Regions from separate parts of the Luteimonas sp. TWI596 genome, predicted to be linked through region 1. Evidence: riboswitches for the same ligand, from Rfam matches in the RefSeq annotation. Region 1 holds a riboswitch; the other holds the start of a gene.

Region 1 (5,278 bases):
CTACACGCAGGTGGGCTTGGTCACCCTGGTGGGTGTGATCTCCAAGCACGGCATTCTGATCGTGGAGTTCGCCAACAAGCTGCAGATCAACGAAGGTCTGAGCAAGGCCGAGGCGATCGAGCAGGCCGCCGCGATCCGCCTGCGACCGGTGCTGATGACGACGGCCGCGCTGGTGTTCGCGATGGTGCCGCTGCTGATCGCCAGCGGTCCGGGTGCGGCGGCGCGCTTCTCGATGGGCCTGGTGATCGCCGCCGGCATGTCGATCGGCACCGCGTTCACGCTGTTCGTGCTGCCGGCGTTCTACCTGCTGCTGGCGCGCGACCACAGCCACGACCGGGGCGCGGTGGCCGCCACGGACGCCGACGGGCACGACGGCAACCCAGCGACGCCGGTGCCCCAGGGGCACTGAGCACGTCGGGCATCCGCGGCGCATGCCGCGGATGCCACGCCCTCGATCAGAGCCGGCGCGGCAGCGCGTCGATCCAGGCCGGATCGAGCACCAGGGCGCCCGCGTCGGCGCTGCCCCCGTCGCCGACGAACGGCAGCACGCCCAGGCACGGCGCCGGCAGCGCATCGGCAAGCAGGCCGAGATAGTCGTCTGCGCGCGAGAACTCTGGATCGATCCGGTTGCCGACCCAACCCACAAGCCGACAGCCGTCGGCCGCGATCGCGCGTGCGCTTAGCCGGGCATGGCTCAGGCAGCCGAGCCGGAGCCCGACCACCAGCACCACTGCGCCGCCCAGCCACCGCGCCAGGTCCGCATGTTCGATGCCCTCGGCCAGCGGCGCAGCCCAGCCGCCAGCGCCTTCGACCAGCACCACATCGGCCGCCGCGGCGAGCCGCGCGTGCGCCGCGTGCAGATCGGCGGCATCGACGATCACGCCGGCCGCGCGTGCGGCCAGGGTCGGCGCGGTCGCTTCGGGCAGGGCCACCGGGTTGACGTCGGCGTATGCCGGCCGGGGCCGGCTGGCGGCCTGCAGCGCCAGCGCATCCTCATTGCGCCAGCCACCGTCCTGCCAATCGCAGCCGCTGGCGACCGGCTTCATGCCGACCGCGCGGCGACCATCGGCACGCAAGGCCTGCAGCAGCGCCACGCTGGCGTGGGTCTTGCCGATGCCGGTATCGGTCCCGGTGACCAGGCACGTGCGCGCGCTCATACCGGTGCGCCTATCGGGACGCCAGCGACGGCGCGGCCGGGCGGGTGCGACCCCGCTGCTACACTGCGCGACATGTTCACATCCACACCTCTGAGCGGCAGCAAGGCCGACCAGTATGCCGCGCTCGCGGCACAGGCCCGCGCTCTGCTGCACGGCGAATCCGACCCCATCGCCAATGCCGCGAACCTCTCGGCGCTGGTCTACCACGCCCTGCCCGACCTCAACTGGGTCGGCTTCTATTTCTACGACGGGACCGAACTGGTCGTCGGCCCGTTCCAGGGCCTGCCGGCCTGTGTGCGTATTCCGCTCGACAAGGGCGTGTGCGGCGCCGCAGCGCGCACCCGGCAGACCCAGCGGGTCGACGACGTGCACGCCTTTGCAGGCCATATCGCCTGCGATGCTGCGTCGCGGTCTGAAGTCGTCGTGCCACTGGTCGACGGCGACCGCCTGATCGGCGTCTTCGATCTCGACAGTCCGCTGCCGGCCCGGTTCGACGCCGACGATCAGGCCGGGCTGGAGGCGCTCGCACGGCTCTACGTCGAGCACGCGCGTTGAGCGCGCCGAAGCTGCGCAACCTCGGGCCGAAGTCGGCGGCGTGGCTGCGACAGGTGGGGCTGCGCACGCGCGAGGACCTCGAAGCAGCGGGCGCGGTCGAGGCCTTCGTGCGCGTGCGCCGGGCCGGCTTCCGACCCAGCCTCAACCTGCTGTACTCGATCGAGGGCGCGCTGCTGGACTGCCACTGGCAGGAGGTCCCCGAAGCTCGGCGTCTGCAGCTGACCGAGGCCGCCGAAGCGGCGACCGCACAACTGCCCGACCCGCGCGCACGGACCGCGGGCGGCCCGGTCACCACGATCGTGCACGACGCGGCCGATCGCGACGACGCGATGCCGGGCGACCCCGACGCACGCTGAACCGGACGAGCGCTGGCGTACAATCGCGCCTGCTTCGCGGTGACCCGGCCTGCCTGGGTTGAAACGGGAAGCCGGTGCGGGCGCCGCGAGGCAACCCCATTCCGGCACTGCCCCCGCAACGGTAAGCGTGTGCAAGCGTCGCTTCTCGCCACTGTGCCCTGTGCACGGGAAGGCGCGACGCCTGGGCTCAGACCGCCCACGCGCAAGTCCGGAGACCGGCCTCGAAGTTCCACCTGATTGCGATGCGGCGGGCATTGCGACGACGTTCCGGGTGCGCCTTGCGCCTGGACGGCGGTCCGTGTGCGCCCGTTCCCGCGATCTTCGCCCGCCCGCCGCGCGTTCGATGCGCGCGCGCAAGGAGACCGCAATGCCGTTCCGCACCTTGACCGTGGCGATCGCCACTGCCCTGCTCGCTCCGTCGGCGCTCGCCGCTCCCGGCGAACTCGACGCCGTGCTCGTCACCGCCAATCGCACCCAGACCGCGCTGGCCGACACCCTCGTGCCGGCGCAGATCATCGACCGCGACGAGATCGAACGCAGCCAGGCGCGCGACCTGCCGGAGCTGCTGCGCGGCCGCGCCGGCATCCAGATCGGCAACAGCGGCGGCCCGGGCAAGCTGAGCTCGATCTTCCTGCGCGGCGCCGAATCCGACCACGTACTGGTGCTCGTCGATGGCGTACGCATCGGCAGCGCGACCGCCGGCATGCCGGCGATCCAGGACCTGCCGGTCGACCAGATCGAGCGCGTGGAAATCGTACGCGGCCCGCGTTCGAGCCTCTACGGCTCGGAAGCGATCGGCGGCGTCATCCAGATCTTCACCCGCCGCCACGACGGCGCGATTGCGCCGCACGCACGAATCGGCGCCGGCAGCCACGGCTTGCGCGAAGCCAGCGCCGGCATCGGCGGCCGCAGCGGCCGGGGCTGGTTCGGTGTCGATGCAGCGTTCCAGCGCACCGACGGCATCGATGCCTGCCGCGGCTCGTCGGCGTTGTTCCAGGGGTGCTTCGTCGAAGAGCCCGACCGCGACGGCTACCGCAACCGTTCGCTGAACCTGCGCGCCGGCGTGCAGCTCACCGACGCGCTGCGGCTGGAAGGTCATGCCTTGCATGCCGACGCGTTCAATCAGTTCGACGGCAGCCTCTTCGGCGGTAACGAGGCCGACATCGTGCAGCAGGTGGCAGGCGGAACACTGACCTACGCGCCCTCGGACGTCGTGCGCCTGACCGCGCAGGCCGGCCGTGCCTACGACAAGTCGAGCACCTCCTTCCGCGATGCCGACACCGGCACGCGCAGTCATGTCGGCCGCATCGACACCCGCCGCGACACCGCCTCGGTGCAGGCCGACTTCGGCCTGGCGCCGACCCAGGGCCTGAGCCTGGGCTTCGACTGGCAGGCCGACCAAGTCGACAGCGACACCCGCTACGCGGTGACGGCGCGCGACAACTACGCCACGTTCGTCGAGTACCGCGGCCGCTTCGGCGCGCATCGCCTGCAGGCGAGCCTGCGCCACGACGACAACGAGCAGTTCGGCGGCCACGGCACCGGCAGCCTGGGCTGGGGCATGGAGCTGGCCCACGGCCTTCGCGTGACCGCCAGCGCCGGGACCGGCTTCAAGGCCCCGACCTTCAACGACCTGTACTTCCCCGGTTCGGAGAGCCCGGACCTCAAACCGGAACGCGCCAAAAGCGTGAATCTCGGCATCTCGCAGCAGGCGGCCCAGTGGCGCTGGTCGCTCGACGTGTTCGAGAGCCGCATCGACGACCTGATTGTGTTCGTCTACCCGCCGCCGGACTATGTCGGTCGCGGCAGCAACATCGACGAGGCCCGCATCCGTGGCGCCGAGCTGACGTTCGCGACCACCCTCGCCGGCTGGGACCTGTCGACCGAGTTGAGTCACGTCGACCCGCGCGACCGCAGCCAGGGCACCTACCGCGACAACCTGCTCGCCCGACGCGCGCGCAGCAGCGGCCGGCTCGACATCGATCGCAGCTTTGGCGACCTGCGCATCGGCACTACGCTGCGCGGCGCCGGCGGCCGCTACGACAACCCCGCCAACACGCTGCGCGTCGGCGGCTACGGCACCCTCGACCTGCGTGCGGCGTGGGCGTTCGCACCCGCGTGGACGCTCGAGGCGCGGGCGACCAACCTGCTCGACAAGGACTACGAGACGGTGGCGTGGTACCGCCAGCCCGGGCGCGAGTACGGCCTGGCGTTGCGCTGGCAGCCGCTCGCGCGCTGACGCGGTGCCGGTCGCGGGGGGGCGGGCCGCCTCGCCCCCCCCCCCCCCCCCGGCCGCATCGCCCGGCATCTGCGAGACTGTCGGCCGGCACCGGCTTGGCAGGGACAGCAATGCGCGTATTCGTCATGGGCGCGTCGGGCGGCGTGGGCACACGGCTGGTCGCGCAGGCGGTGGCGCGCGGCCACCGGGTCACGGCGCAAACGCGGTCGGCAGATCGGCTCACCGCCACAGCGGGCGTCGACATCGTAGTCGGCCGCCCCGACGACGCCCGCTTCCTGGCGCAACGCATGCCCGCGCACGATGCGGTCGTGATGAGCCTGGGCGTCGCCAGCCCGAGGCCGACGACGGTGTTCTCTGATGCGACCCGTGCAGCGATCGCCGCGATGCGCGACAGCGGCGTGCGGCGCCTGATCGCGATCACCGGCGTGGGCGCGGGCGAGACGCGCGGGCACGGCGGCTGGCTGTACAACCGCATCGTCTTTCCGCTGGTCACTCGCCACCGCTATGCCGACAAGGAACGCCAGGAGGCGCTGATCCAGGACTCAGGGCTGGACTGGACGCTGGTGCGGCCCGCGCCGTTCACCGCGCGCAGTGGACGCGGCGACTGGCAGGTCGCCCTGTCCGTCCCGCCGTCGCTGCAACTGCGCACGGTCACCCGGGACGAGGTGGCTGGCTTCGTGATCGATTGCCTCGAATCAGGCGACTTCCTCCACTGCACGCCGTTCATCGGGCGTCCGCGCTGAGGTCACGGCGCAGGCGGGGACGCTGCCCAGCCGGACGGGCACCGCCCGCCGCAGGTCAGCATCCCGCTTGGGCATCCGAATCGGCGATATGCGCCATCAACCCGCTTCGACCGGGCGCGACCTCCGCGGCCAGCACGTGGCGGTCGGGGTAATCGCCACCGTTCTGCGCCCGGAACGCGATCGGCGCCTGCTCGAACAGCCCCGCCAGCCGCGCCCGCCACGCCTGGG
Region 2 (5,278 bases), on a different contig from region 1:
AATCGACTCGGCCGCCCGGCGCAGCAACGCGGTCATCTCCTCGACATCGGGCACGCGCGGAGAATGGATGTCGTAGACGCCCGGGCCGATGCCGTTGGGATAGCGGAACCGCACGAAGGCCTCGAGCAATTCCATGCGCGAGCGCGAGGTCTCGATCGAGATCACGTCGGCGTCCATCGCCGCGACCGCCTCGATGATGTCGTTGAACTCCGAGTAGCACATGTGGGTGTGGATCTGGGTGGTGTCGGCCACGCCCGAGGCGCTGATGCGGAAGCTCTCGACCGCCCAGTCCAGATACGCCGCCCAATCGGCGCGCCGCAGCGGCAGGCCCTCGCGCAGCGCCGGTTCGTCGATCTGGATCACGCCGATGCCGGCCGCCTCCAGGTCGGTCACCTCGTCGCGCAAGGCCAGTGCGATCTGCCGGCAGGTATCGGCGCGCGACTGGTCGTCGCGCACGAACGACCATTGCAGCACTGTCACCGGGCCGGTCAGCATGCCCTTCATCGGCCGCGGGGTCAGCGACTGCGCGTAGCGCGACCAGCGCACGGTCATCGGCGCCGGGCGGGCGACATCGCCGTAGATCACCGGCGGCTTCACGCAGCGCGAGCCGTAGCTCTGCACCCAGCCGTTCTTGGTGAACGCGAAGCCATCGAGCTGCTCGCCGAAGTACTCGACCATGTCGTTGCGCTCGAACTCGCCGTGCACCAGCACATCCAGCCCGAGGTCTTCCTGCACACGCACGCACTGCGCGATCTGGTCGGCGATGAACGCATCGTAGTCGGCCTGGCTCAGCTTGCCGGACTTGTGCGCTGCACGCGCCTCCCGGACCTCGAGCGTCTGCGGGAACGAGCCGATCGTGGTCGTGGGCCACAGCGGCAGCGGGCGCAGCGCATCCTGCGCGGCCCGACGCGCGGCATAGGGCGTCGCGCGACGCGACGCGGACGCGTCGAGTGCAGCCACCCGCGCGGCGACCTCCGGCCGCTGCACGCGGGGCGAGGCGCGCCGCGCGGCGATCGCATCGCGCGCCTTGGCCAGCGCCGGCTCGGCGGCATCGGGATCGGCCAGCGCCTCGGCCAGCAGGCGCAGTTCATCGAGTTTCTGCCGGGCGAAGGCCAGCCAGCCACGCAGTTCGTCATCCAGCGCGGTCTCGCCCGCCAGGTCCACCGGCACATGCAGCAGCGAGCACGACGGCGCCAGCCAGACCGCATCGTCGCCGCGCGCATCGATCGCGTAGCGCGCCAGCACCAGCGCATCGTCCAGCCGCGTGCGCCAGATGTTGCGGCCGTCGACGAGCCCCAACGACAACGTGCGCCCGGCCGGCAGCGCGCCGAGCACCGCATCGAGTTGTTCGCGCCCGCGCACCAGATCGACATGCAGGCCGTCGACCGGCAAGGACGCGGCCAACGGCAGGTTGTCGTCCAGCGCGCCGAAGTAGGTCGCCAGCAGCAGCTTCGGCCGCGCGCCCTGCGCCAGCGTGGCGTAGGCCCGATCAAAGGCCGCGCGCACCGCGGGGTCGAGGTCGAGCACCAGCGCCGGCTCGTCGATCTGCACCCAGGCCGCGCCGGCGGCGTGCAGGCGTGCCAGCAACTCGGCGTACACCGGCAGCAGCGCATCGAGCAGCGCGAAGCGATCGCTGCCGTCGACGGTCTTCGACAGCCACAGCAGCGTGACCGGCCCGAGCAGCACCGGCCGGGTCTCGATCCCCTCGGCCTTGGCTTCCAGGTACTCGCGCACCGGCTTGTCGTCGCGCAGCGCGAAGCGCTGGCCGGCCTGCAGTTCGGGCACCAGGTAGTGGTAATTGGTGTCGAACCACTTGGTCATCTCCAGCGCATGCAGGTCGATGCCGTCCTGCTGATGACCCCGCGCCAGCGCGAAGTAACCGGCCAGCGGATCGGCATCGGCCAGCGCGCGGTAGCGCTCGGGGATCGCGTCGAAGCCGAAGGCGGCGTCGAGCACCTGGTCGTAGAGCGAGAAGTCGTTGCTCGGCGGCGTGGCGACGCCGGCCTCGCGCTGCAGGCGCCAATGGCGCAGGCGCAGGTCGCGCGCCACTGCCTGCAACTGCGCGGCGTCGGCCTCGCCGCGCCAGTGACGTTCGACGGCGCGCTTGAGCTCGCGTTTGCGGCCGATGCGGGGAAAGCCGAGATTGGTGATGCCGGTCATGGTGGATGCGTCCTCAATGCGTGGGATTGAGGAACGAAGGGTCCGCATGGCGTGCACCGCGCCTGCGCGCGCCCGCCTGCCACACGGCCGACCTTCGCCCCCTCGGGCGAACCGGAGCCTGCGTGCGGACGTGCGGGACCGGCCGCGACGTGCGCGGCGCGATGCCCGTGCACCTCCCCGCGGAGGCCCCAGGTCGTACGTGCGCGCCTGTCGGTGCGCACGGCCAAGGCAGGTCTTCGGGCTCATGGACGGGCCACCTGCGAGGTGGTGGGCCTACTGCCCGTCGCTTCCCGGCCCGGACGGGCGCCAGTGCGTTGACGGGGGTCGTTTCCAGTTACCGCTGCGGGGCAGCGCCGGAATTGCCGCCATGCGGCGCACCGGCTTCCCTTTTAATCATCGCTTCATTCGCATGAAGAGATGAACCTTGGCGGCGACACGGTAGCCCCGGCCGCACGGGCGGTCAAGCGGGCGTGGCCGCGGCGGCCGTCTCCCGCGCATCGGCCTGTTCGGCAAGGCGATCGACCAGCGCATCGACCGCGGCCTCGGCGCGCGCGATCGAGGCCGCGAGCCGGGCATCGGCGAACTCGTCGTATTCCACCGCGACCCGGTCGACGTCGGTGATGCCCATGTAGCGCAGCGGCGTCATCACGCCCTGCTCGACCAGGTTGTCGCCGGCGTTGCGACCACCGGGGTCATAGTCGTGATCGCCGCGCGCACCCAGCAGCACGGCGCGGCGGCCCTGACCGGCCAGCATCGGCCAGTACGGCGCACCGGCGCGCGCGCGATCGAAACCGAAGGTGCGGCCCACGCGCACGATGTTGTCGATCCAGGCCTTGACCGGCGCGGGCATACCGAAGTTGTACATCGGCACCCCCATCACCACGAGCGGGCTGCCGAGCAGCTCATCGATCAGCGCATCGCTCTCGGACAGCCGCTCGATCATCCACGGCGTGCGCTGCGCCAGCGGCGTGAACGCAGCATGGATCCAGCGTCCGTCGACATGGGTCGGCGGCGTCAGGGCGAGATCGCGATAGACGATGCGATCACCGGGGCGCCGCTGTTGCCAGCGCGCGACGAAACGGGCGCCGAGCCGGCGGGTATGGGAGCCGTGCGGGACCTCGCCCGAACAACCGGGACGGGCACTGCCGTCGAGATGGAGCAAGCTGAGCATGATTCACCTGGCGAAGCTGGGAGAGAATGCGCACTGCGGCGCTCCGGCATGATTGGCGCCGGCCCAGAGCCCGACAAACGATGTTTTCTCGTCCGATGGATGAATTGCGCTCATGCACGATCGCCCCGCCCGCCTGCCACCGCTGAGCGCACTGCGCGCGTTCGAGGCCGCCGCCCGACGCCAGAGCTTCAAGGCCGCAGCCGAAGAACTGTCGCTCACGCCCACCGCGGTCAGCCACCGCATCCGCCAGCTCGAGGACTGGCTGGGCCTGCGGCTGTTCGCACGCCAAGTACGCCAGGTGCGGCTGACCGAGGCTGGGCAACGCCTGTACCCGAGCGTGCGCGGCGGCTTCGATGGCATCGCCACCGCCGTCGCCGACCTGCAACGGCAGACGCGCCGCCCCGCGGTCACGCTGAGCACGACCCGGGGCTTCGCCGCCCGCTGGCTGTTGCCACGCCTGCCGGCGCTCGCTGCGGCCGCGCCCGAAGTCGATCTGCACCTGCACGCAGCCGACGACCCGGTCCGGCTGGCCGCCGGCGGCACGGAGCTGGCGATCCGCTACGGCCCCGCACCGGCTCCGCAGGTCGAAACCTGGCCGCTGCTGCCTGGACGTTTCATTCCGGTCTGCGCCCCCGGCCTGGCGCTGGCCGGCCCGACGGCGCTGGCGACCGTGCCGCGGCTGCGCTACGCCTGGCGACTGCAGGACGCCCACACCCCCGACTGGCCGCGCTGGTGCCGAACCGCCGGCCTGCCGGACACGCACGGCGGCGAACTCGGCTTCTCCGACGAAGCGCATGCCATCCAGGCCGCGATCGCCGGCCAAGGCATCGCACTGGCGAGCGTCGCCCTGGTCGCCGACGCCCTGGAAGACGGCGTGCTGCGGGCCCCGTTCGGCCCCGCGCTCGACGGCCACGACTTCCGCCTGCTGGCCGCGCCCGGTACCACGCACACACCGGCCGTCGCCGCCGTCGGCGCCTGGCTGCGCGCAGAGGCCGACGCGTTCCTGGCCCGGCACGCTGCGCGCTTCGCAGCGGTCGCGTAAACCCGGCCGCGCGCGTCAGTCGGCCCCAGGATGCCGCGCGCGCCACGCGGCCAGCCGGGCGCGGTAGTCGGCCATCGCATCGGCGTGCAGGTCGTAGACGCAGATCGGGCAGCCGCTGTCGCAGCAGTCGCTCGGCAGCGGGGCCTCAGGCGGTTCGGGCCGCGGATCGGGGTCTGGGACAGGTGTCGTACTCATCGCGCGGCCATTGTCGCGCAGCTCGCCGGCCTCAGCGATCGTCGGCGGCCGGCAGCGGCGACAGGCGCAACGCGGCGGTCTGCGCGTCGCAGCCCTCGGGCCGGGCGCCGCGCGCACGTTGGGCGGCGACCTCGTCGCGCGCCGCCGCCAGGTCGGCCAGGAACGCCGGTTCGGCCTGCAGCCGCGCGAAGGTCGCGGCGCCGACCACCTGCCCCTGCACGATGTCGCTGTACCAGTGCACGTTGCAGACCAGTCGGCTCTCGCCGAAGCTGCGTCCGCGTTGCAGCAGCGGATCGGCGCGATCGGGGGCGACGGCGGTCAGCGCCAGCGCCCAGGTCCAGCCGATCGCGGTGTGGCCCGACGGGTACGAGCCGCTGTCGCGCAGCTGCGCGGCCTCGCCTGGCGTACACACCGGCGCGCCGTTGGCCAGGAACGGCCGGCGGCGCTGCCAGTGCAGCTTGGCGGCGCGGCCGTCGATCGCGGCGTCGGCGAGGCTGCGCCGCAGCAACCGCACCAGGTGCGGGGTGTGGGTCGTGTCGATCGGCACGCCGAGCGCGCAGGCGTAGAGGTCGGCCGCCCGGGGAAAGTCGAGGTCGGCGTCGATCGCCGCCTGCCGCCAGCGCGGGGTCTCGCGCAGGGACAGCGCACGCGCCGCGATGGCCTCATCGAGGGCCCGCGCGGCCGAATCGGGCGCCGGCGGCGCGGGCAGC

The links. A riboswitch is a leader RNA that binds a small molecule or an ion and turns the genes downstream of it on or off. The one in region 1 is predicted to bind cobalamin.
Region 2: it holds a riboswitch for cobalamin, as region 1 does, so the genes downstream of both, metE (5-methyltetrahydropteroyltriglutamate--homocysteine S-methyltransferase) here and btuB (TonB-dependent vitamin B12 receptor) in region 1, are expected to answer to the same signal.

The regions. Positions count from the first base shown of each region.
Region 1 covers NZ_JBDJMU010000008.1:9,580-14,857, forward strand. The annotation lists gene ABE487_RS07800 (efflux RND transporter permease subunit) at 1-409, shown strand, start outside; gene bioD (dethiobiotin synthase) at 456-1,157, opposite strand; gene ABE487_RS07810 (GAF domain-containing protein) at 1,230-1,712, shown strand; gene ABE487_RS07815 (TfoX/Sxy family protein) at 1,709-2,068, shown strand; cobalamin riboswitch at 2,089-2,307, shown strand; gene btuB (TonB-dependent vitamin B12 receptor) at 2,436-4,307, shown strand; gene ABE487_RS07825 (NAD(P)H-binding protein) at 4,418-5,050, shown strand; gene ABE487_RS07830 (NAD(P)H-dependent oxidoreductase) at 5,106-5,278, opposite strand, start outside.
Region 2 covers NZ_JBDJMU010000015.1:73,868-79,145, forward strand. The annotation lists gene metE (5-methyltetrahydropteroyltriglutamate--homocysteine S-methyltransferase) at 1-2,160, opposite strand, end outside; cobalamin riboswitch at 2,370-2,602, opposite strand; gene ABE487_RS12570 (NAD(P)H-dependent oxidoreductase) at 2,621-3,331, opposite strand; gene ABE487_RS12575 (LysR substrate-binding domain-containing protein) at 3,444-4,373, shown strand; gene ABE487_RS12580 (oxidoreductase-like domain-containing protein) at 4,389-4,568, opposite strand; gene ABE487_RS12585 (phosphatase PAP2 family protein) at 4,600-5,278, opposite strand, start outside.